DNA from 3 places in the Paenibacillus naphthalenovorans genome. Region 3 is predicted to be linked to each of the others. Evidence: a T-box and tRNA genes for the amino acid it is inferred to sense, from the RefSeq annotation. Region 3 holds a T-box; the other regions hold tRNA genes.
The links. The T-box of region 3 lies ahead of IJ22_RS07745 (threonine--tRNA ligase). A T-box ahead of a tRNA ligase gene usually reads a tRNA of that ligase, here a tRNA-Thr.
Positions count from the first base shown of each region.

Region 1 (7,850 bases), 2.2 Mb from region 3:
ATTCTGTCCTTAAATACGGGATCCCTCGTTGCGCCGGATGACAATGGTGTCTCGATATAACCAGGACTTACAGCGTTGACGCGAATATTATATTCAGCCCAATCCACCGCCAAGCATTTCGTAATTTGAACGATTCCTCCTTTCGAGGCAGCGTACGACAGCAAATTCTTGCTTCCGTAATGGGCAAGCATCGAAGCAAAATTAACAATGGCACCGCCTCCGCCTTGAGCCATATAAGGTTGAACCGCTTGGCACATGTAAACGGTTCCATTTAAGTTAACATTGAGGACACCTTTAAGCTCCTGGTCTGTTACCTTTACATTGGGTGAGCGTCTGATGATTCCCGCCGCATTGATCAGAATATGAATACTGCCCAATGCTTTAACGACTTTCTCTGCGACTACTCTGGCACCCTCTTGATCAGATACGTCGGCCGGGAAGAAATGAACATCATAGCCTTCAGCTCTTAATCTGTTTTTCTGCGCTTCTCCGCTTTCCACTGCAATATCGACGATCGCCACGGTCAAGCCTTTTTCGGCAAATCGCTGAACAACGGATAATCCAAGTCCTGACGAACCGCCAGTTACGATGGCCACTTGATTTGAGCCCATGTTTACACTCCCATCCTGTTGTATTTGATTATTCGTTTCCCTTAGTATTCCTTATCAGAGGCTTTGATTTGGCAGCACTACTCCAAGATCCCCGTCAAATTTCTACCAAAGAGGTTTACTGTCTTCAACTAATATCTAATATATTAGTTTGTTTCTATATTTCACATTATAACATACTTATGCCATCTGTCAATTTCTTTTTGATACCTTATACCGTATGAGCCACGTCAAGTCCTCATTCCCTTCTGGGCATAGTGCAGAAAGTCTGTGGATACGGATGTAGCAAGGAGATTGTCAAGGGGCAGCAGCGGCGTTCTTGAGAACAATATAAAAAGACCCTTGGAAGTTTTGTTCCAAGGGTCTTTATGTTTCGGATGCGCGTAGAGGGACTTGAACCCCCACGGTCTCCCGCCAGATCCTAAGTCTGGTGCGTCTGCCAATTCCGCCATACGCGCGTTTTACAACGTGAGCCATGTAGGACTCGAACCTACGACACCCTGATTAAAAGTCAGGTGCTCTACCAACTGAGCTAATGGCTCATAAATGGCTGGGGATCTAGGATTCGAACCTAGGCATGACGGAGTCAAAGTCCGTTGCCTTACCGCTTGGCTAATCCCCAATATGTAGATCATTCATCTCTGGTGCCGCCGAGAGGACTTGAACCCCCAACCTACTGATTACAAGTCAGTTGCTCTACCAATTGAGCTACAGCGGCATATGATGGTGGAGGCTGACGGGATCGAACCGCCGACCCTCTGCTTGTAAGGCAGATGCTCTCCCAGCTGAGCTAAGCCTCCACGGGATGACCCGTAGGGGATTCGAACCCCTGTTACCTCCGTGAAAGGGAGGTGTCTTAACCCCTTGACCAACGGGCCCTATGTATGGAGCTTCCAACCGGGATCGAACCGGTGACCTCATCCTTACCATGGATGCACTCTACCTACTGAGCTATGGAAGCAAGTTTGGCTCCCCGAACAGGACTCGAACCTGTGACAACTCGATTAACAGTCGAGTGCTCTACCAACTGAGCTATCAGGGAATATTCGCTTGGCGACGTTCTACTCTCCCGGGACCCTGCGGTCCAAGTACCATCGACGCTGGAAGGCTTAACGGTCGTGTTCGGTATGGGTACGCGTGGTTCCCTTCCGCCATCATCACCAAACGAAGTGTTTTGCTTTAGCAAAACTGGCATTGCAACTTCAAGGCTTGCGCCCTGAAAACTGGATCGAAACCAAGCCGCTGATCATCTTCATGTGCTTTTTGGATAAGCCCTCGACCGATTAGTATTCGTCAGCTCCACACGTTGCCGTGCTTCCACCCCGAACCTATCTACCTCGTCGTCTACAAGGGGTCTTACGTACTGGGAAATCTCATCTTGAGGGGGGCTTCACGCTTAGATGCTTTCAGCGCTTATCCCTTCCGTACTTGGCTATCCAGCCGTGCCTCTGGCGAGACAACTGGTACACCAGCGGTACGTCCATCCCGGTCCTCTCGTACTAAGGACAGCTCCTCTCAAATTTCCTGCGCCCGCGACAGATAGGGACCGAACTGTCTCACGACGTTCTGAACCCAGCTCGCGTACCGCTTTAATGGGCGAACAGCCCAACCCTTGGGACCTACTTCAGCCCCAGGATGCGATGAGCCGACATCGAGGTGCCAAACCTCCCCGTCGATGTGGACTCTTGGGGGAGATAAGCCTGTTATCCCCAGGGTAGCTTTTATCCGTTGAGCGATGGCCCTTCCATTCGGTACCACCGGATCACTAAGCCCGACTTTCGTCCCTGCTCGACCTGTTTGTCTCGCAGTCAAGCTCCCTTTTGCCTTTGCACTCTGCGAATGATTTCCAACCATTCTGAGGGAACCTTGGGGCGCCTCCGTTACGCTTTAGGAGGCGACCGCCCCAGTCAAACTGCCCACCTGACACTGTCCCCATACCCGCTTAGGGCACCAGGTTAGAACTCCGATACGATCAGGGTGGTATCCCAACGTCGCCTCCACACAAGCTGGCGCTCATGCTTCCCTGGCTCCCACCTATCCTGTACAGATCGTACCAAAGTCCAATATCAAGCTGCAGTAAAGCTCCATGGGGTCTTTCCGTCTTGTCGCGGGTAACCTGCATCTTCACAGGTATTAAAATTTCACCGGATCTCTCGTCGAGACAGCGCCCAAGTCGTTACGCCATTCGTGCGGGTCAGAATTTACCTGACAAGGAATTTCGCTACCTTAGGACCGTTATAGTTACGGCCGCCGTTTACTGGGGCTTCGGTTCACAGCTTCGGTCTTACCCTAACCGCTCCCCTTAACCTTCCAGCACCGGGCAGGCGTCAGCCCGTATACTTCGCCTTGCGGCTTCGCACAGACCTGTGTTTTTGCTAAACAGTCGCTTGGGCCTTTTCACTGCGGCCCCCTCGGGCTATTCACCCTACCGGGGCACCCCTTCTCCCGAAGTTACGGGGTCATTTTGCCGAGTTCCTTAACGAGAGTTCTTCCGCGCGCCTTAGCATCCTCTGCTCGCCTACCTGTGTCGGTTTGCGGTACGGGCACCTTCTCCCTGGCTAGAGGCTTTTCTTGGCAGCCTGAACTCATGACCTTCGGTACTCCAATTTTCCCTCCCCATCACAGCCCAGCCTTTCGATGTGCGGATTTGCCTGCACACCAGCCTCACTGCTTGGACGAGCATCCATCAGCTCGCGTCACTATCCTTCTGCGTCACCCCATCGCTCATAACGGTTCACGGTGGTACAGGAATTTCAACCTGTTGTCCTTCGACTACGCCTTTCGGCCTCGCCTTAGGTCCCGACTTACCCTGAGTGGACGAACCTTCCTCAGGAACCCTTAGGCTTTCGGCGGATCAGATTCTCACTGATCTTTTCGTTACTCATACCGGCATTCTCACTTGTAACCGCTCCAGCTGTCCTCACGATCAACCTTCAACGCTGTTACAACGCTCCCCTACCCCAGATATTTTCATATCTAGCCATAGCTTCGGTGGTGTGTTTAGCCCCGTTACATTTTCGGCGCAGAGTCACTCGACCAGTGAGCTATTACGCACTCTTTGAATGGTGGCTGCTTCTAAGCCAACATCCTGGTTGTCTGCGCAACTCCACATCCTTTCCCACTTAACACACACTTGGGGACCTTAGCTGATGATCTGGGCTGTTTCCCTCTTGACAATGGATCTTAGCACTCACTGTCTGACTCCCGGGTTAACGTCTGTGGCATTCAGAGTTTGACTGGACTTGGTAACCCTTGGCGGGCCCCGCACCCAATCAGTGCTTTACCTCCACGACGCATCTCCCGAGGCTAGCCCTAAAGCTATTTCGGGGAGAACCAGCTATCTCCGAGTTCGATTGGAATTTCTCCGCTACCCCCACCTCATCCCCGAATTTTTCAACATTCGTGGGTTCGGGCCTCCAGTGCGTGTTACCGCACCTTCACCCTGGACAGGGGTAGATCACACGGTTTCGGGTCTACGCCTGCAAACTCATTCGCCCTATTCAGACTCGCTTTCGCTGCGGCTTCGGCTTCTCACCTTAACCTCGCTTGCAAACGTAACTCGCCGGTTCATTCTACAAAAGGCACGCCATCACCCTTTAACGGGCTCTGACTTCTTGTAAGCACACGGTTTCAGGTTCTCTTTCACTCCGCTCCCGCGGTTCTTTTCACCTTTCCCTCACGGTACTGCTTCACTATCGGTCGCCAGGGAGTATTTAGCCTTGGCAGATGGTCCTGCCGGATTCCCACGAGGTTTCACGTGTCTCGCGGTACTCGGGATCCGTCTAGGGCTTTCGCAGAATTTCGGCTACAGGGCTGTTACCTTCTCCGGCCGGCCTTTCCAGACCGCTTCACCTACTCTGCTCAACCCACGTTGACGTCCCACAACCCCAGGGGGCTTGCCCCCTGGTTTGGGCTAATCCGCTTTCGCTCGCCGCTACTGACGGAATCACTTTTGTTTTCTTTTCCTGAGGGTACTTAGATGTTTCAGTTCCCCTCGTCTGCCTCCAATGCAGCTATGTATTCACTGCATGGTACGTATCTATTACGATACGCAGGTTTCCCCATTCGGACATCCCCGGATCAAAGCCTGCTTACGGCTCCCCGAGGCATTTCGTCGTTCGCCACGTCCTTCATCGGCTCCTAGCGCCTAGGCATCCTCCGTGTGCTCTTATTAGCTTAACCAATTTGGTTATTCGGTACCGACACTTACGTATCGGCTGCTGACGATTTTCTTACAAAAATCGCAGCGGGATGATTCAGCATTTTGCTTTGTTTCGATATCCAGTTTTCAAGGAACAAACGGTTTTGAAAGGCATTGCACCTTTCAAAACTGAACACGAGTGAGTGCCGTTGCAACTTACGTTGCAGATTTGTCCGCTGACCTACCGTCAGCATGGACTCCATAGAAAGGAGGTGATCCAGCCGCACCTTCCGATACGGCTACCTTGTTACGACTTCACCCCAATCATCTACCCCACCTTCGGCGGCTGGCTCCTTGCGGTTACCCCACCGACTTCGGGTGTTGTAAACTCTCGTGGTGTGACGGGCGGTGTGTACAAGACCCGGGAACGTATTCACCGCGGCATGCTGATCCGCGATTACTAGCAATTCCGACTTCATGCAGGCGAGTTGCAGCCTGCAATCCGAACTGAGACCGGCTTATAAGGATTCGCTCCGGATCGCTCCTTCGCTTCCCGTTGTACCGGCCATTGTAGTACGTGTGTAGCCCAGGTCATAAGGGGCATGATGATTTGACGTCATCCCCACCTTCCTCCGGTTTGTCACCGGCAGTCAACTTAGAGTGCCCAACTTAATGCTGGCAACTAAGCTCAAGGGTTGCGCTCGTTGCGGGACTTAACCCAACATCTCACGACACGAGCTGACGACAACCATGCACCACCTGTCTCCTCTGTCCCGAAGGAAAGGTACATCTCTGTACCGGTCAGAGGGATGTCAAGACCTGGTAAGGTTCTTCGCGTTGCTTCGAATTAAACCACATACTCCACTGCTTGTGCGGGTCCCCGTCAATTCCTTTGAGTTTCACTCTTGCGAGCGTACTCCCCAGGCGGAGTGCTTATTGTGTTGACTTCGGCACCAAGGGTATCGAAACCCCTAACACCTAGCACTCATCGTTTACGGCGTGGACTACCAGGGTATCTAATCCTGTTTGCTCCCCACGCTTTCGCGCCTCAGCGTCAGTTACAGTCCAGAAAGCCGCCTTCGCCACTGGTGTTCCTCCACATCTCTACGCATTTCACCGCTACACGTGGAATTCCGCTTTCCTCTCCTGCACTCAAGCCACCCAGTTTTCGGTGCGATCCGGGGTTGAGCCCCGGGCTTATACACCAAACTTAAGCGGCCGCCTGCGCGCGCTTTACGCCCAATAATTCCGGACAACGCTTGCCCCCTACGTATTACCGCGGCTGCTGGCACGTAGTTAGCCGGGGCTTTCTTCTCAAGTACCGTCACCCTCAGGGCAGTGACTCCCCAAGGCGTTCTTCCTTGGCAACAGAGCTTTACGATCCGAAAACCTTCTTCACTCACGCGGCGTTGCTCCGTCAGACTTGCGTCCATTGCGGAAGATTCCCTACTGCTGCCTCCCGTAGGAGTCTGGGCCGTGTCTCAGTCCCAGTGTGGCCGATCACCCTCTCAGGTCGGCTACGCATCGTCGCCTTGGTGAGCCGTTACCCCACCAACTAGCTAATGCGCCGCAGGCCCATCTGTAAGCCACAGCTTGCACCGTGTTTCTTGATCCCTCCATGCGGAGAAACCACCTATCCGGTCTTAGCTACCGTTTCCGGTAGTTATCCCGGTCTTACAGGCAGGTTGCCTACGTGTTACTCACCCGTCCGCCGCTCCAGGAGGTCTCCCCTAAGGGAGAACCCCTAGCGCTCGACTTGCATGTATTAGGCACGCCGCCAGCGTTCGTCCTGAGCCAGGATCAAACTCTCCAATAAAGAAAAGCTGATTAGCTCATCATCTACTACTGGCGAGAATCTTTCGATTCTCTATCTTTACACTCACTCGTTGTTCAGTTTTCAAAGGGCAATTTCACGAATAAAACCTTGCTGTACAAGCCTTTTAAAGCTTGTCGTTTATTGTCACCTCGTTTAGCGGCGACTTTTATAATATAACACATTCACCTATCCGATTGCAAGCTTTTTTATTTTTTTGTTGGAACAGCTTGTTCGGTATAACGAGAACGAGTAATAAAATATCACATCTCATCCTCTGAAGTCAAGTCATTTGATACCTATTTTATGATTACATACGATTTTAATGATACATGCGATTCCTGGCGTACTTCGAAATTTCTTTAGGAGAGGCTAATCGCGCATACATACGAAAGATTACTTTATATCTGGATTCAATCGCTTTTTTAATATCCGTATCGATTCTTTGATCATTCAAATCAAAAAGCATTTCGTCCAGTTCCTTACGCAGAACATAATTCAACTCTTTGCATTCCCGTTCATTGAATAAGAAGCCCAACATGCGGCAGCGTTAACCCCTCTCGACTTAAAATTCAGGAAACACAAACAAGACGGCAGCAGAAGTACGCAATGAACCTGAAAGGCCGGACTCCCACTGCATACCGTGATCTTCAAAACATCTTGCTCGTTTTATTGTTATGCACAGTTTTTGGAATATTTATGAGCGGACACACATTGTATTTATACCTGTACAAGCCACAACGTGAATGTACTTTCGATTAATGCGGCGACGAACAAGACAATAACAAGCATCACGCTAATCGGAACTAACGCTTTGACGAATGCACGAAGTTGTTCTCTTGCTTGCAGGGAACGTGAAGGACTGAAGATCGACAGGAACATTTTGAGCAACAGCATTCCAAGCCGGAGCCCTAAAGCACATGCAATAATAATAGCGGGAAGCTCCAAAATCCCGTGCGGAACAATCGCCTTGATTACAAAGAGCCAGGATTCTTTTTGTCCCGCCGCTACAGCTACATAGCCGAGTACAAGTCCATTTACAATCAGAAAAAATAAAGGGAATATTCCAAAAAGTACGCCCATGACTATGACAAGCAGCGATTTGGATGCATTATTCCAAAAGATCAACCAAAACAACGACCACTGCTGATTCGGTTTCTCCGCTAACGTGTCTGTAATTCGTTTCAACGCTTCCAATTGAGTGTTAATAAAGGCTTGAAATTGTTCCGAGTACAAAGCACCCATCAGCATCCCTGCCAGAAACACCAGAACGGAAGCTATAAAATAA
Region 1 covers NZ_CP013652.1:4,601,618-4,609,467, reverse strand. Annotated here, with positions in the region: gene IJ22_RS22730 (SDR family NAD(P)-dependent oxidoreductase) at 1-611, opposite strand, end outside; tRNA gene IJ22_RS22725 (tRNA-Leu) at 987-1,066, opposite strand; tRNA gene IJ22_RS22720 (tRNA-Lys) at 1,078-1,150, opposite strand; tRNA gene IJ22_RS22715 (tRNA-Gln) at 1,156-1,230, opposite strand; tRNA gene IJ22_RS22710 (tRNA-Thr) at 1,251-1,326, opposite strand; tRNA gene IJ22_RS22705 (tRNA-Val) at 1,333-1,408, opposite strand; tRNA gene IJ22_RS22700 (tRNA-Glu) at 1,415-1,486, opposite strand; tRNA gene IJ22_RS22695 (tRNA-Thr) at 1,494-1,569, opposite strand; tRNA gene IJ22_RS22690 (tRNA-Asn) at 1,575-1,650, opposite strand; rRNA gene rrf (5S ribosomal RNA) at 1,657-1,773, opposite strand; rRNA gene IJ22_RS22680 (23S ribosomal RNA) at 1,872-4,790, opposite strand; rRNA gene IJ22_RS22670 (16S ribosomal RNA) at 5,015-6,565, opposite strand; gene IJ22_RS22665 (hypothetical protein) at 6,885-7,103, opposite strand; gene IJ22_RS22660 (stage II sporulation protein M) at 7,283-7,850, opposite strand, start outside.
Region 1: it encodes a tRNA-Thr, which carries the amino acid that the T-box ahead of IJ22_RS07745 (threonine--tRNA ligase) is inferred to sense. The anticodon was not compared.

Region 2 (7,850 bases), 2.5 Mb from region 3:
GCCGCAAGCAGATCCTCCTGCGTTTCTTCATCAGGGTCGCGATCCTCCTTGTCATCTATAGAAAGGATGTTTTCCGGCGCCAGCATGAGCCATTCTTTATCTGTCAAAGGAATCAATGTGATTTCGGCATCAAAAAACGACTCCAGCAGCTTCTTCAGCTCAAGATACTGCACGCGGCGGGCCGTCGTGTAATCGCCGTACAGCAGCAGCGGAATTTTGGTGGAATACAGCCCCAGCTGGGACACCAGCATATCCGGCATCTCCGCCTGGACCAATCCGAGCTCCTGCTGCTCCCGGAACCATTCGCGTACCAGTCCCGCCTTGCGCTCCAATTCACTCACGGTTACCGGGCTTTTTTTGTCCCGGACATTCCACGCTTCCAGCATTAGCTCGACAAGCCGGCGTTCCACCGGAGTGACCGCATCCTCCCGCACCGTAAAGAGCCGGGCGTCCTGCCCTTCCTTTTGCACGAAAAAGTACACTTCCCCACCCTTGGCCAAGCTCCCCGCTCCGCTTTCCTGCGCATCGCGCCGCCAGTCGTCCCATGACCATTTGACCGATTTTACCGGAACGTTCAACGTCTTCTCGAGCCGCTCCCTTAACAGTTCCCAATCCATGTCCTGGCTCCCAACCTTCTATAAATAATGATGAAGATTACTTCGTTCGCTGTTCTATATTGTAGCATAACTGCACTGCCGTAAAAATAAAAAGGGCGCAATGTCCGTACTTTGGCGCTCCATCATTCAGGATAATTTATTGCAATATGGAAATAATTTTTAAGAGTCTGCATTCGGACGCTATCCCGCCAATATCGAAGGAGGGCAAGGTCATTCCAAGCTTGCGTTACGGTACGAGAACTGTTTCTTTTGAAATCCCCCCGGCCTGTTCTTACGAGACGATTACTTACATGCAGGAGCAGCCATGCGCAGGGCGTGACCGCTCTTTACATCTGATCCGGGAAGCGCTTAAGGCACCGATCGACTCGCCCGGACTTCGGGAACTGGCGGCCGGATACAGCCGGGCGGTCATTCTGGTCAGCGACGGCACAAGGCTCTGTCCGACTCCGCTGCTGTTGGAACCTTTGCTTGAAGAGCTACGATCCGCGGGCATTCAAGACGACGGAATCGATATCATCGTGGCGCTCGGCGTTCATCGGAAGCATACCGAAGAGGAACTGCGGGAATTGGTGGGGGAGGCCGTATACCAAAGAATTAGGGTGTACAATCATTCCGCTCTGCCTGAGGATTGCGTGCATGTTGGAACGACCTCGCACGGCACGCCGGTGGAAATCAACCGGCGGGTGGTTGAAGCGCCGCTTCGCATCGCGACGGGCAACATCGAGCCTCATGCCCTGGTCGGCGTCTCCGGCGGGGTGAAAGCACTGATTCCCGGCGTCGCCTCGCAGTCCTGTATCGAGCACAATCACGGACTGTCTCTGCAGTACCGCGCGGCGATTGGGGATCCGGATAATCCGATTCACCGCGATCTCGAGGAAGCTCATGCCTTCGTTCCCATTCATTTTCTTCTCAACGTGATCGTCGATATGGACAGGCATGTTCTGGACGCGGTAGCCGGAAATGTACACTCGGCTCATCGAACCGGCGCAGCTCTTGCCTCCGCCCGCTTCTTGCATCCCGTTCGCAAACGGTACGATCTCGTCATTGTATCTCCCGGAGGGGATCCTAAAGACCGGCAGCTCTATCAAGCGGTAAAAGCTCTGCGCAATGCCGCTGCGTTTACCAAGCCGGGAGGGCCGATCCTGATGGCGGCGGAGCTTTCCGAGGGACTCGGCAACGGCATGTTTCAGTACTGGGTCGAAACGATATCGGACCGGCCGCGGATGACGGCCAAGCTGAAACAGCACTTTGTGCTCGGCGCCCATAAAATATTGCACGTAGACGAAGTGCTTAACAGCCATCCGGTGTATTTGCATTCTTCCCTCCCCCGTCACATGACGGAGCTTCTGGGCTTCCATCCGGCGGATCATCTGGAAACGGTTCTGAAAGATCTGTCGAAGACATCCCCGCTGGAACTGGCCGTCATGCCGTTCGGTTCCTTAACCTTTCCCGGGCAACCCCGGCCCCAAGCTTAATCTCACATGGAGGCGATTCCTATGAATTGGACCGGTTGGCCCTTGGAGCGCGTTGTATTTTTATTTGTCGGCTTGGCTTTTTTGGCCGTGTGGGTACAGGTCACGCTATCGCATTACCGCCAGAACTTCCATCACAAAGCGATGTGGTCTCCTGTCATTTCATCGCCAATTTACAGTCTGGCAGCGATATGGATTGCCATATCCCGCCCGGATTGGCTGCTTTCTGTCTTTGTTTTCCTGATGTGGTTCGGCGTTCTGACCGGCACCGCCGGCTTCTACTATCATTTTCACGGCGTAGGCTTGCGTGTAGGCGGCTACAGCATGCGCAATTTTCTGGTCGGCCCGCCTGTCCTCATGCCTATGATGTACATCGCGATCAGCGTGCTGGGCCTGATCGCTTACTATTGGAGGTAAGTCAGCCTATGAAACGTCTTACCCGCTACCCCTCTTACAATGTGATGAACGAACAGCATGAATGGGATGAACATACGCGAAAAATCGTTAACTCCCGGCTGCAAACCTTCGGGGGCCATACCTTCCTCACAACGGTGGAAGCGGAAATGCTGAGAGCATGGTGCAGTCTGTTAATGGATGACGCCCGTCCGGAGATCATACAATTCGTGCTCGGCCACATCGACCGGTCACTGGCCTCCGGAGAGGAGAGCCAGCGCAAGCCCGGGATTCCTCCAGTCCAAGAGCTGGTTCGCCAGGGTCTGCAGGCGCTGGAAGCGGCATGCCAGTCCATCCATACGAAGCTTTTCTTTCATCTGGAGGAGAAGCAGAAAAAACAGCTTATGGAAGAGGTCAGCCAGGGCGAGGCGGTTCCTCACGAAGTGTGGCGGGACGTACCCCAGCAGGTATTTTTCCAGAAGCTGCTTTCCTTGAGCATAGAAGCCTATTATTCCCATCCGGAGATATGGTCGGAAATCGGATTTGGCGGACCGGCTTACCCTCGCGGCTACGCTCGTATGGAACATCTCGATCCCTGGGAGGCGAAGGAGGAGAAGAAAAAAGAATGAAGCGGAAATACGAAAACGAAACGGTGGACGTCGTCATTGTGGGTGCCGGCGCGGCGGGAGGGGTTCTGGCCAAGGAGCTCAGTGAAGCCGGAATGCGAATCGTAGTGCTGGATGCAGGGCCGTTTCGCGACCCGCAGCACGACTTTGCCAGCGATGAGTTGGCCATGAAGCAGCTGGGCTGGCAGGATACGCGCATTGTAGATGGTGCAGACCCGCTCCAGATGGGGCACAACAATTCCGGCAAAGGGGTAGGCGGAGGCACGGTGCATTTTACCGGCGTCTTCTTGCGGTTTCACGAGACAGACTTCAAGTCTAGGACGCTTGACGGCGTAGGAGAAGACTGGCCGATCGGATACGCGGATCTGGCGCCCTACTACGATAAAGTGGAAAAAGAAATCGCCGTATCGGGTCCGAAGTATTTCCCTTGGGGATCATTCCACGGCCCCTATCCGTACCCGGAGCGTGATCCGATCAGCCCGAACGCCCAATTGTTCGCTAAAGGCTGCGAGAAGCTAGGCATTCGCTGGGTGGTCAGCCCGCTCGCCATCCTGTCAGCGCCCTTTGAGGGCCGACCGCCCTGCATTAACCGCGGCTTCTGCACGCAGGGCTGCATGCCGAACGCCAAATTCAGCACACTGATCGTGCACATTCCAAAAGCCATACGGGCCGGAGCGGAGGTTCTTCCCGACTGTATGGTCACACAGGTTAACGTCGGTAAAGACGGCAGGGCGACCGGCGTCACCTTCGTTCATAACGGCAAGACCTATGAACAGCGGGCTAAATTGGTCATTATCTCCGCGTATGTCGTGGAAACCCCGAGGCTTTTGTTAAACTCGGCCAATGCGCAGTTCCCCAACGGGCTTGCGAACAGCAGCGGATGGGTGGGCAAAGCGTTCATGACGCACAGCAGCAATGACGTCTACGCGCGGTTCGATCACGATGTGCGGCTGTACAAAGGAACGCCGGTACTTGCGACGACGCAGGATTTCTATCATCTAACCGGGGGTGTCACGCGCGGCTACACGCTGCACGCCCGCGGAGTCAGGCCGCTGAGCTTTGCCCAGGGCATCTCCAAGTCGGGCGGCAGCCGCCCGGTCTGGGGCACACGTCTGCGTGAAGCGGTGCTCGACTATAACGCCTATGCGCGCATTACCATGGTCGGCGAAGTGCTGCCCGACCCCGGCAACACCGTCACCCTGAGCGAATGCAAGGACTCGAACGGCATGCCGCTGGCCAAAGTCACCTTCAGCTACGGCGATAACGACAAGCGGCTTATTGATCATGCCGTAAGTACAATGAAAGACATTCTTAAAGCCGCCGGCGGAAGGCCGGAATTCGTCGTGCCCGATACCGCCCATCTGATGGGCGGCTGCCGCATGGGGTCGGACCCGGAGAGCTCCGTGGTCAACTCCTACGGTCAGACGCATGACATTCCAAATTTGTTCATCTGTGATGCCAGTATCTTTGTTACCTCGGGTGCCGGCAATCCGACGAATACGGTCATGGCGTTGGCTTCCCGTACAGCCGACTACATTAAAGAAAAAGCCAACCTCAGGGAATTATAGCCCGTTCTCATGCCTATTGCTTGAAAATGTAAGGGGGAAGCGAATCGTTTGAATCGTCAGCGAAGAGGGTCGTGAGTCGTTGCAGTAACTTTTACAAAATGCAAAAAAGAGACCTTCTAAAGGTCTCTCTACGGTTTCACCAAATGGTGAGCCATGTAGGACTCGAACCTACGACACCCTGATTAAAAGTCAGGTGCTCTACCAACTGAGCTAATGGCTCTTATGAACTGGTGGAGGCTGATGGATTCGAACCACCGAACTCGTCAGAGAACAGATTTACAGTCTGCTGCGTTTGGCCACTTCGCTAAGCCTCCGGATTAAAAGCCTATGGTGGCTCGGGACGGAATCGAACCGCCGACACGAGGATTTTCAGTCCTCTGCTCTACCGACTGAGCTACCGAGCCTTATGTACTATAGCTTGTCATCTATAGATCAGGTCTAATCTTTGTAAATCATGGCGGAGCCGACGGGATACTCTCGTTTCACTCGAGACTGCGATGCAGTGCTAACGAGGTTAAAGCTCCGACGAACCCTAATGGGTTCTCATCCCTTACAGGATGTATATCATGGCGGAGCCGACGGGATTCGAACCCGCGGTCTCCTGCGTGACAGGCAGGCATGTTAGGCCTCTACACCACGGCTCCGCATCAGGATACTGGTGCCGCCGAGAGGACTTGAACCCCCAACCTACTGATTACAAGTCAGTTGCTCTACCAATTGAGCTACAGCGGCATATGATGGTGGAGGCTGACGGGATCGAACCGCCGACCCTCTGCTTGTAAGGCAGATGCTCTCCCAGCTGAGCTAAGCCTCCATCATTCGATAAACGCATATCGAACCTTTATAAATCAATTAAAAAAATGGTAGCGGCAGAGGGGATCGAACCCCCGACCTTACGGGTATGAACCGTACGCTCTAGCCAGCTGAGCTACGCCGCCACAGTTAGCCAACGGAGAGAGAGGGATTCGAACCCTCGCACCACTTACGCAGTCTAACCCCTTAGCAGAGGGTCCCCTTGAGCCACTTGGGTATCTCTCCAAGCTTGAACAAAACTCAAGACTTGCGCCCTGAAAACTGGATCGAAACCAAGCCGCTGATCATCTTCATGTGTTTTTTGGATAAGCCCTCGACCGATTAGTATTCGTCAGCTCCACACGTTGCCGTGCTTCCACCCCGAACCTATCTACCTCGTCGTCTACAAGGGGTCTTACATACTGGGAAATCTCATCTTGAGGGGGGCTTCACGCTTAGATGCTTTCAGCGCTTATCCCTTCCGTACTTGGCTATCCAGCCGTGCCTCTGGCGAGACAACTGGTACACCAGCGGTACGTCCATCCCGGTCCTCTCGTACTAAGGACAGCTCCTCTCAAATTTCCTGCGCCCGCGACAGATAGGGACCGAACTGTCTCACGACGTTCTGAACCCAGCTCGCGTACCGCTTTAATGGGCGAACAGCCCAACCCTTGGGACCTACTTCAGCCCCAGGATGCGATGAGCCGACATCGAGGTGCCAAACCTCCCCGTCGATGTGGACTCTTGGGGGAGATAAGCCTGTTATCCCCAGGGTAGCTTTTATCCGTTGAGCGATGGCCCTTCCATTCGGTACCACCGGATCACTAAGCCCGACTTTCGTCCCTGCTCGACCTGTTTGTCTCGCAGTCAAGCTCCCTTTTGCCTTTGCACTCTGCGAATGATTTCCAACCATTCTGAGGGAACCTTGGGGCGCCTCCGTTACGCTTTAGGAGGCGACCGCCCCAGTCAAACTGCCCACCTGACACTGTCCCCATACCCGCTTAGGGCACCAGGTTAGAACTCCGATACGATCAGGGTGGTATCCCAACGTCGCCTCTACACAAGCTGGCGCTCATGCTTCCCAGGCTCCCACCTATCCTGTACAGATCGTACCAAAGTCCAATATCAAGCTGCAGTAAAGCTCCATGGGGTCTTTCCGTCTTGTCGCGGGTAACCTGCATCTTCACAGGTATTAAAATTTCACCGGATCTCTCGTCGAGACAGCGCCCAAGTCGTTACGCCATTCGTGCGGGTCAGAATTTACCTGACAAGGAATTTCGCTACCTTAGGACCGTTATAGTTACGGCCGCCGTTTACTGGGGCTTCGGTTCACAGCTTCGGGTTGCCCCTAACCGCTCCCCTTAACCTTCCAGCACCGGGCAGGCGTCAGCCCGTATACTTCGCCTTGCGGCTTCGCACAGACCTGTGTTTTTGCTAAACAGTCGCTTGGGCCTTTTCACTGCGGCCCCCTCGGGCTATTCACCCTACCGGGGCACCCCTTCTCCCGAAGTTACGGGGTCATTTTGCCGAGTTCCTTAACGAGAGTTCTTCCGCGCGCCTTAGCATCCTCTGCTCGCCTACCTGTGTCGGTTTGCGGTACGGGCACCTTCTCCCTGGCTAGAGGCTTTTCTTGGCAGCCTGAACTCATGACCTTCGGTACTCCAATTTTCCCTCCCCATCACAGCCCAGCCTTTCGATGTGCGGATTTGCCTACACACCAGCCTCACTGCTTGGACGAGCATCCATCAGCTCGCGTCACTATCCTTCTGCGTCACCCCATTGCTCATAACGGTTCACGGTGGTACAGGAATTTCAACCTGTTGTCCTTCGACTACGCCTTTCGGCCTCGCCTTAGGTCCCGACTTACCCTGAGCGGACGAACCTTCCTCAGGAACCCTTAGGCTTTCGGCGGATCAGATTCTCACTGATCTTTTCGTTACTCATACCGGCATTCTCACTTGTAACCGCTCCAGCTGTCCTCACGATCAACCTTCTACGCTGTTACAACGCTCCCCTACCCCAGATATATTCATATCTAGCCATAGCTTCGGTGGTGTGTTTAGCCCCGTTACATTTTCGGCGCAGAGTCACTCGACCAGTGAGCTATTACGCACTCTTTGAATGGTGGCTGCTTCTAAGCCAACATCCTGGTTGTCTGCGCAACTCCACATCCTTTCCCACTTAACACACACTTGGGGACCTTAGCTGATGATCTGGGCTGTTTCCCTCTTGACAATGGATCTTAGCACTCACTGTCTGACTCCCGGGATAACGTCTGTGGCATTCAGAGTTTGACTGGACTTGGTAACCCTTGGCGGGCCCCGCACCCAATCAGTGCTTTACCTCCACGACGCATCTCCCGAGGCTAGCCCTAAAGCTATT
Region 2 covers NZ_CP013652.1:4,080,436-4,088,285, forward strand. Annotated here, with positions in the region: gene IJ22_RS20000 (PucR family transcriptional regulator) at 1-617, opposite strand, end outside; gene IJ22_RS20005 (nickel-dependent lactate racemase family protein) at 764-2,092, shown strand; gene IJ22_RS20010 (hypothetical protein) at 2,114-2,506, shown strand; gene IJ22_RS20015 (gluconate 2-dehydrogenase subunit 3 family protein) at 2,515-3,111, shown strand; gene IJ22_RS20020 (GMC family oxidoreductase) at 3,108-4,676, shown strand; tRNA gene IJ22_RS20025 (tRNA-Lys) at 4,821-4,896, opposite strand; tRNA gene IJ22_RS20030 (tRNA-Tyr) at 4,905-4,990, opposite strand; tRNA gene IJ22_RS20035 (tRNA-Phe) at 5,005-5,080, opposite strand; tRNA gene IJ22_RS20040 (tRNA-Asp) at 5,244-5,320, opposite strand; tRNA gene IJ22_RS20045 (tRNA-Thr) at 5,333-5,408, opposite strand; tRNA gene IJ22_RS20050 (tRNA-Val) at 5,415-5,490, opposite strand; tRNA gene IJ22_RS20055 (tRNA-Met) at 5,538-5,614, opposite strand; tRNA gene IJ22_RS20060 (tRNA-Ser) at 5,627-5,714, opposite strand; rRNA gene IJ22_RS20065 (23S ribosomal RNA) at 5,791-7,850, opposite strand, start outside.
Region 2: it encodes a tRNA-Thr, which carries the amino acid that the T-box ahead of IJ22_RS07745 (threonine--tRNA ligase) is inferred to sense. The anticodon was not compared.

Region 3 (7,850 bases):
GTGCCGTTGACGTTCGGTTGGTGGATCGCAGGCTTAAGCTTTTATGAAGGCTTGCAGCATCTCGGGGCGGCGGTGCTTCCGAGCGGAAACAACGAACCGGCGCGAACGCTGAGCGTGCTGCAAATCACAGGCGCCGACTTCGCGATCTCCACCCCTTCGTTTATTACTTATTTGGCTCGGCTTGCCCAAGATGAGCTCGGCCTGGATCCTCGATCCATAGGGCTCAAGAACATTGGTTTGGGCGGGGAGCCGGGTGCCGGCTTGCCCGACGTCCGACGCCAAATTCAAGAAACGTGGGGCGCGAAAGTATACGACTGCATGGGAACGGCAGACTTTTGTACTGTCATTTGGAGCGAATGTGAATGCCAAGACGGCATGCATTTCTTCGGTCAAGGCTATATCATTCCGGAGCTGCTCGATCCGCTCACTGGAGAGGTGATCGAGGCGAAAAAGGGTGTAGTCGGTGAACTGCTGTATACAGCCATTCATCGTGAGTGTACTCCGTTGATCCGGTTTAAGATTGGAGATCTTGTGGAAGTGGTGGGCGACGGAACGTGTGATTGCGGTAGAACAGGCATACGGATTAGCTGCGTAGGCCGGGCGGACGACATGCTGATTGTACAAGGTGTAAATGTATATCCGTCCGCGGTAGCGGATGTCGTTTCTTCCTTCAGGCCGAGGACCACTGGGGAAATACGGATATTTGCGGACGGAGCAGGCCCGAACGTACAGCCTCCTGTACGAATTCAGGTAGAGTACGAACCCGATGCGGGAGAATTGGAAGCATTAAAACTCGACATAGAGCTCGCGATCCGCCAGAAGCTAGTGTTCCGAGCCCATATCGAATGGGTGGAAAAAGGTGCATTGGCTGCGCAGGGCGGGATGAAACGGAAGCTTGTCGAGCGCCCAAAAGTTTCTTCGCAATAACAGCTTCGCAAGTGATTAAGAAGGTCGCGACACCGAACGATCTCGTTGGTTCGGCCTTCTTCCTCACAAGCGACGATGCAGTTTTTATTACTGGACAAAATTATGCTGTTGATGGCGGAGTGGCGAAATACGCGAAACGCATTCCCTGCGTACTGCAGGGGAAATTCCATATCGGAGGAGGAAAGGCATGGTGAACCGCGAGGTGTATTTGATAGACGGGGCGCGCACCGCCTTCGGGGATTTTGGAGGCTCCTTTAAGGATGTCTCTGCTATAGAACTTGCAGTGGAAAGCGCTAAGAAAGCGATGGAAAGGGCGAATGTGGCTCCTGAAGAGATCGACCAGGTCGTCCTCGGGAACGTCATTCAATCGAGTACGGATGCGATTTATATGGGCCGGCACGCTGGATTAAAATCGGGCGTGCCCAAGCACGTGCCGGGCCTGACAGTCAATCGCCTATGCGGCTCGGGCTTGCAGGCGATCGTGAATGCGGCGCAATCGATCATGCTTGGTGAATCCGACTTGGCATTAGCCGGCGGAGCGGAAAATATGAGTCAGGTGCCGCATGTTGTTCGAGGCGCCCGGTGGGGCATTCCGCTGGGGAAATCAACGATGGAGGATTATCTGTGGGAGGCGCTTTACGATCCTTATGGCGATTGCACGATGGCGATGACAGCAGAAAATCTTGCCGTCAAATATGGATTCACCAGAGAAGAAGTTGACGCCTTTGCCCTCCGCAGTCAGGAGAGAGCGTTAACGGCCATCGAGAAGGGTGTTTTTGCGGAGGAAATTGTACCGGTTATCATAAAATCTCGTAAAGGCGATACGGTGGTGAATCAGGATGAGCATCCACGGAAAACGACCATGGAGGCGCTGGCAAAGCTGCCTGCTCGTTTTACGAAGGACGGGGTCGTCACAGCCGGCAACGCAAGCGGTATCAACGATGGTGCAGCCATGACGGTCATCGCATCGGAGGACGGCATCAAAAGAAGCAACCTGAAACCCATCGCTCGATTAGTTTCATGGGGAATTGTCGGCGTAGAGCCGAAAATCATGGGCATTGGCCCGGTAGAAGCGATTCGGCAAGCACTTAAGCGTGCAGGCATGTCTATACAGTCTCTGGATCTGATCGAAATCAATGAAGCCTTTGCCGCTCAATACTTATCGTGCCAGAAGGAGCTTGACTTCGATCCGGAGCTCGGCAACGTGAACGGAGGGGCCATCGCGATAGGGCATCCGCTTGGGGCAAGCGGTGCGAGAATTACATTGTCACTTGTGTACGAGCTGCGGCGCAGAAACAAGAAATTTGGCGTATCATCCCTTTGTATTGGCGGGGGGCAAGGCATCGCGGCAATTTGGGAGCGAGTATGAGGCGGACCGTGTAGAGGAGGGCACGATAAATCCAGTAGAGAGAAACGTATGTTCTAACAAATCCTTGTCATCCGATGGATCAGCATGAAAGTGAGCTGCTCCTGTTATTATTCTTGCAAATGAATCGTGTTGGCTTGACATGATAAACTCGAAGCGATATTATATGTGAAAAATAAAAGCTGTAATCAAGGGCAAGAATTCTTAACGAGATCCGACCAGAGAGAGAGAGGTCATCGGCTGAAAGCCTCTTCGGTAATCCTAAGGATTTACCACCTTGTAGCTGCGATATGGAAATCAGGGTTAACATCCTTGAGAGTAAACTTCGCCGGGTATTCCCGTTATAGAAACGAATGAGGACTCGCTTCTTTGCGAGTCAAATTAGGGTGGAACCACGAGCGCACTCGTCCCTTTCGGACAAGTGCGCTTTTTTGCGTTCAAAATAAAGATCAAATGGATGACGGAGGGTTTCTAATGGCAATAAAAGTGACACTACCCGATGGAGCGATTCGGGAATACGAACGCGGCACAACTATTGAGCAAGTGGCGGAGTCCATCAGTGCAAGATTGAAGAAAGAAGCCGTGGCAGGAAAAATCAATGGCAAGCTGGTCGATGTAAACCTCCGATTGAAGAGGATGGGAAATCATTACACTTGACAGCAAGGATGGGCTGGAGGTCTATCGTCACAGTACGGCGCATTTTGATGGCGCAAGCCATGAAGCGCATATACGGGGTTAAGGCCGTCTAGCTCGGAATAGGCCCCGTTATCGCTGACGGGTTTTACTACGACATCGACATTGAGAAGCCGCTCACGAACGACGACCTTGATGCGATCGAAAAAGAGAAGGAGAAGATTGTGCAGGAGGACCTGCCGATCACCCGTCGTGTGATTCGTCGCGAAGAAGCCGTAAACATGTTCGAAGCACTTGAAGAGCCGCTAAAGCTGGAGCTTATTCGCGATTTACCCGAGGATGCAGTGATTACCATATATATGCAGGGAGAGTTTTCAGACCTTTGTCGCGGACCGCATCTGCCCTCCACCGGCCGGATCAAAGCATTCAAACTGATGAATGTTGCCGGAGCTTATGGGCGCGGTGACTCAAAGAATAAAATGCTTCAGCGTATTTACGGGACTTCATTCTCGAAAAAGGGGCAGCTCGATGAGCATATGAAACCTCTTGAAGAAGCCAAAAAGCGCGATCACCGGAAGCTGGGCAAAGCGCTCGGATTGTTTATGTTATCCGAAGAAGCGCCGGGTATGCCATTCTACTTGTCAAAAGGGATGGTCATCCGGACGGAGCTTGAAAACTTCCTGCGCAATATGCAGCAAAAACGGGATTATGAAGAAGTACGCACACCGTTTATCATGAAACAAAGGCTGTAGGAGAAGTCAGGCCACTGGGATCATTACCGTGAAAATATGTACTTTACCGAGGTTGACGAAACAAAATTCGCGCTCAAACCGATGAATTGTCCGGGGCACACTGGATTTTCAGATGCCGGAGAAATTTGACCTGTCGTACATCGGCGAAGACAACAGGAAATACCGGCCAGTCGTGATTCATCGTGCCGTATATGGTTCCATTGACCGGTTCATTGGCATTTTAACGGAACACTACAGCGGCGCATTTCCGCTTTGGCTTGCGCCGGTTCAGGTGAAGCTGCTGCCGGTGTCGGCTCCATTCCTCGACTATGCTTTTCAAGTGAAGGCAGCGCTCCGGAACGCTGGTATACGGGTCGAGGTCGACGGGAGTAACGAAAAATTGGGCTACAAAATCCGCGAGGCTCAGTTGGAGAAAATTCCTTATATGCTGATACTCGGTGAAAACGAGGCAACCTCCGGCACAGCAGCCGTCAGAAAACGCGGGGAAGGGGATCTCGGGACAAAAAGCGTGCAAGAAATCGCTGAGCAGATCTGCAAAGAAATTCGTGAAAAAAAGTGACGGCTGGCGTGCTTTTTCACACGAAAATAGGATGAGTAGGGAACAAGGTTATTAAAAATATAAGCGAATGGAAAGAATTGTTGGAAGCCTACATCATTTCTTCACAAGTCAGTGGTAAAGTAATCAAAGAAACGTGTTTGGAGGATGGTCATGAAAACGATTTTGGTGGTGGATGACGAGGAGAAAATTCGCGATGTCATGGTGTCCTATCTTAACAAGGAAGGGTTTAAAACATTAGAAGCGGCAACCGGAAAAGAGGCGTTGTATACTCTGCAAAACCTGCCGGTCGATCTCGTCATACTCGATCTCATGCTGCCGGATATGGAGGGGGAGCTTGTATGCCAAACCATACGTCAAAACCATTCCGTTCCAATTCTCATGCTTACCGCCAAAGTGTCGGAAAACAATCGAATCAAAGGCTTGTCCATTGGCGCCGATGATTATGTGACCAAGCCTTTCGATCCGCGCGAGGTCGTGGCCAGGGTCCGGGCGATCCTGCGCCGAACGGATGACCGTCATTTGCTTGCTGACCGCATAGCCTTCAACAATGGCCATTTGGTGATCGATTCGCTGAAACGAATCGTCCTTCGCAATGGAGAACCAGTGAATTTAACGCCGAACGAATACTCGCTGCTCCTTGCTTTGGCCAAATATCCGCAGCGGCATTTTTCACGTGAGGAATTGGCAGATAAAGTGCTCGGTTATGAATTCGAAGGCGATATTCGGACCATTGACCAGCATGTTAAAAATATACGCCACAAAATCGAGCCGGATCCGAAAAACCCCCGATATATCGTTACAGTTTATGGTTACGGTTATCGCTTTTCAGGTGGTGCCCGATGAATAAGCGCTTGCACACCCGTCTGGCGATGCTGATCATTGCAATAGCGACGGGCATTTTATTGATTTCGACGGTCAGCATTATTTGGGGAACCCATTATCATATTTCCATGTATCAGGCACAGGTTGCAGGCGCGCATCATGATTTTCCGCAGCTGGGTTATCACTTGGAACAGGCGCTCATTCAATCGATCTTGTGGACGTTTGCCGGTTCCATCGTCCTTTCGGTTCTGATCGGTTTTTATACAGCGAAACGTATTTCGGCCCCCCTTGTCGACATGAAACGGGTCGCGGAACGGATGTCGGACGGCCAGCTGGACGCCAGGGTGAAACTCGACGGCAAGGACGAGCTTGCGGAATTGGGCAGTTCGCTAAACAAACTGGCCGAGCAATTGCACAAACAAGAGCAACTTCGGGTCACCATGACCGAAGACATCGCGCATGAACTTCGAACGCCGCTCGCCACTTTAAAAAGCCATATGCGGGCGTTTGAAGACGGCGTTTGGGAACCGACTCCGGAACGCATCCATTCCTGCTACGAGGAGATTGAACGGTTGACGGACATGGTAGCAGAACTGGAAGACCTGACCCATATGGAATCTCAGGCATTTCATTTGGAACGAAAAGAAGAGCCTCTGGTTTCCATGATTGCCAAAGGGGTGGACTTGGTTTCCGCCGCTTATCTTGAAAAAAAGATTAAGCTTTCGTTTAGCTGCAGTCCGGACATCCGGATTGTTGCGGACCGCAAACGCATGATTCAGGTGTTGGTCAATCTGCTTGGCAATGCCCTCAAATACACTCCGGAGAGCGGGGAAGTGCGAATTGAAGCTGTAGAGGAGGAACAACACGTACTTATTGCCGTTCAGGATTCGGGCAGCGGTATTGCGCGGGAGGATTTGCCGTATATTTTCGAGCGGTTTTACCGGGGGGACAAGTCGCGAAACCGGAAAACCGGCGGCAGCGGTTTGGGGTTAACCATCGTAAAGAAGCTGGTTAACGCTCACGGGGGACAGATTTGGGCGGAAAGCAGTCAGGGGACCACGTTTTATATCCGAATTCCTAAAGTAAGCCGTTCTTTTTAACCGGCAAATCATCATTCTTCACAAGATCTTCAAAAGCGGTGGTTATTCTTATTGCAGCGGATTGGTTTGGACATTAGCGGGCACAATCTCGCAAAATGAAAAACCATAAAGACAGGAAGGTGGAGTGTAATGAACAAAACAATGAAAGTCGGAATTGTTTCCGTGGTTACGGCCTTGGCCTTAACGGGATGCTTCCATGCTACGGATTCTTCCCCGCAGCACGAGGGGCATAACATGGGGAATGTGGAGCAGCAGGCCGGTTCCGGACAAAGTCAACCGGTCTTGGCGGTTAACATGCCGTGGGTGGGATCGAAAAACACGACACGCATCAATACGAGTGATCCCGCGGAGGCGGCCGTACTGGTTTCGCAAACGTTGTGGATGGCTACCGGCGACGAGAACAGACCGGGCGGTGTCGTGCTCGCGAATCCGGACGATTGGCAAACGGCGCTTGTCAGTGCGAATCTGATTCATCATCCGAATAACGGCCCAGTGCTTTTCGTGGATAAAGACGGGATTCCCGAAGTCACCTTGAATGAGTTGAAGCGGTTAAAGCCTGCAGGTGTGCCCATGAACAACGGTATCCAGGTCATTCTGGTCGGCGATCTCGATCCAAAGGTAGAAGAACAGGTGAAGGAGCTTGGGCTGAAAACGGACAAGATTGCAGGCGGAAATCATGCGGCGGTGGCCAAAGCGGTTGATGCCTATTATGCGCATGTCACTAAAGAGAATCCTCCTTCAGTGATCGTGGGTTCGATGGATAGCCAGGAATATACCATGCCTGCTGTAAACTGGATCGCCCATATGCCGGAACCGCTGCTTTATGTCACAAAAGACGAAATTCCGCAGGAAACCGTCGATGCTTTAAAGACGCGGGGAGGAAAAGCAAACATCTATATCCTTGGACCGGAATCGGTGGTATCGGCCAGTGTGGAAACCCAATTGGGGCAATTCGGAAGTGTCGTCCGGATCGCCGGGAAAGATCCTTACGAAAATGCCGTTGCCTTCGCGAAATACAAAGATCCCGTTACGGATTTTGGGTGGGGAATAACAACACCGGGACACAACTTCTCTTTCGTGAGCAAGGATTCCCCGGCTTTGGCCCTGGCTGCCGCACCGTTCTCCCATTTGGGCAAACATGCGCCGATGCTTTGGACGGATAAGGACAGCATGCCGGAGGCCGTCATGTCCTATGTCATGTCGATTCAGCCGAAGTATAAGAGGACTCCTGCGGAAGGACCTTACAATCATGCCTGGTTAACAGGGGGCGAAGACGTGCTGAGCGCCGCGGCACAAGGGGAAATAGATGCCATGCTGGAGATCGTCTCCGAATCCGGAGCAGGCCATGGAGGACATGGCAGCGGCAATGCCAATGCGGGAACGCAGCCTGATACGGGTGGAGAAAACGGACACAATATGAGCAGCATGCCTGGAATGAAGCATTGAATAAAAGCAGCTTGAAACGGCGAAAATACGCAATCGATAAGAAAACATAAACGCCTTTTACATGCTATGAATGAAAAAAGCGCCTCCTGTATGCTGGGTCTCGGAATGATGCACATTCACTGCCCTAATTAAAGGAGGACGCTCTACATGAAGTATAAGCAATCCAAAAAGCAGAATCAACGCATTCTACAAATTACCGAATCGACCCTTGTGGTCAGAGCCGACATTGCCAAGAAAACGCATGT
Region 3 covers NZ_CP013652.1:1,614,304-1,622,153, forward strand. Annotated here, with positions in the region: gene IJ22_RS07735 (phenylacetate--CoA ligase family protein) at 1-927, shown strand, start outside; gene IJ22_RS27155 (SDR family oxidoreductase) at 846-1,121, shown strand; gene IJ22_RS07740 (acetyl-CoA C-acetyltransferase) at 1,115-2,296, shown strand; T-box leader at 2,469-2,708, shown strand; partial or broken gene IJ22_RS07745 (threonine--tRNA ligase) at 2,768-4,237, shown strand; gene IJ22_RS07750 (response regulator transcription factor) at 4,388-5,080, shown strand; gene IJ22_RS07755 (sensor histidine kinase) at 5,077-6,159, shown strand; gene IJ22_RS07760 (cell wall-binding repeat-containing protein) at 6,289-7,605, shown strand; partial or broken gene IJ22_RS26520 (IS110 family RNA-guided transposase) at 7,753-7,850, shown strand, end outside.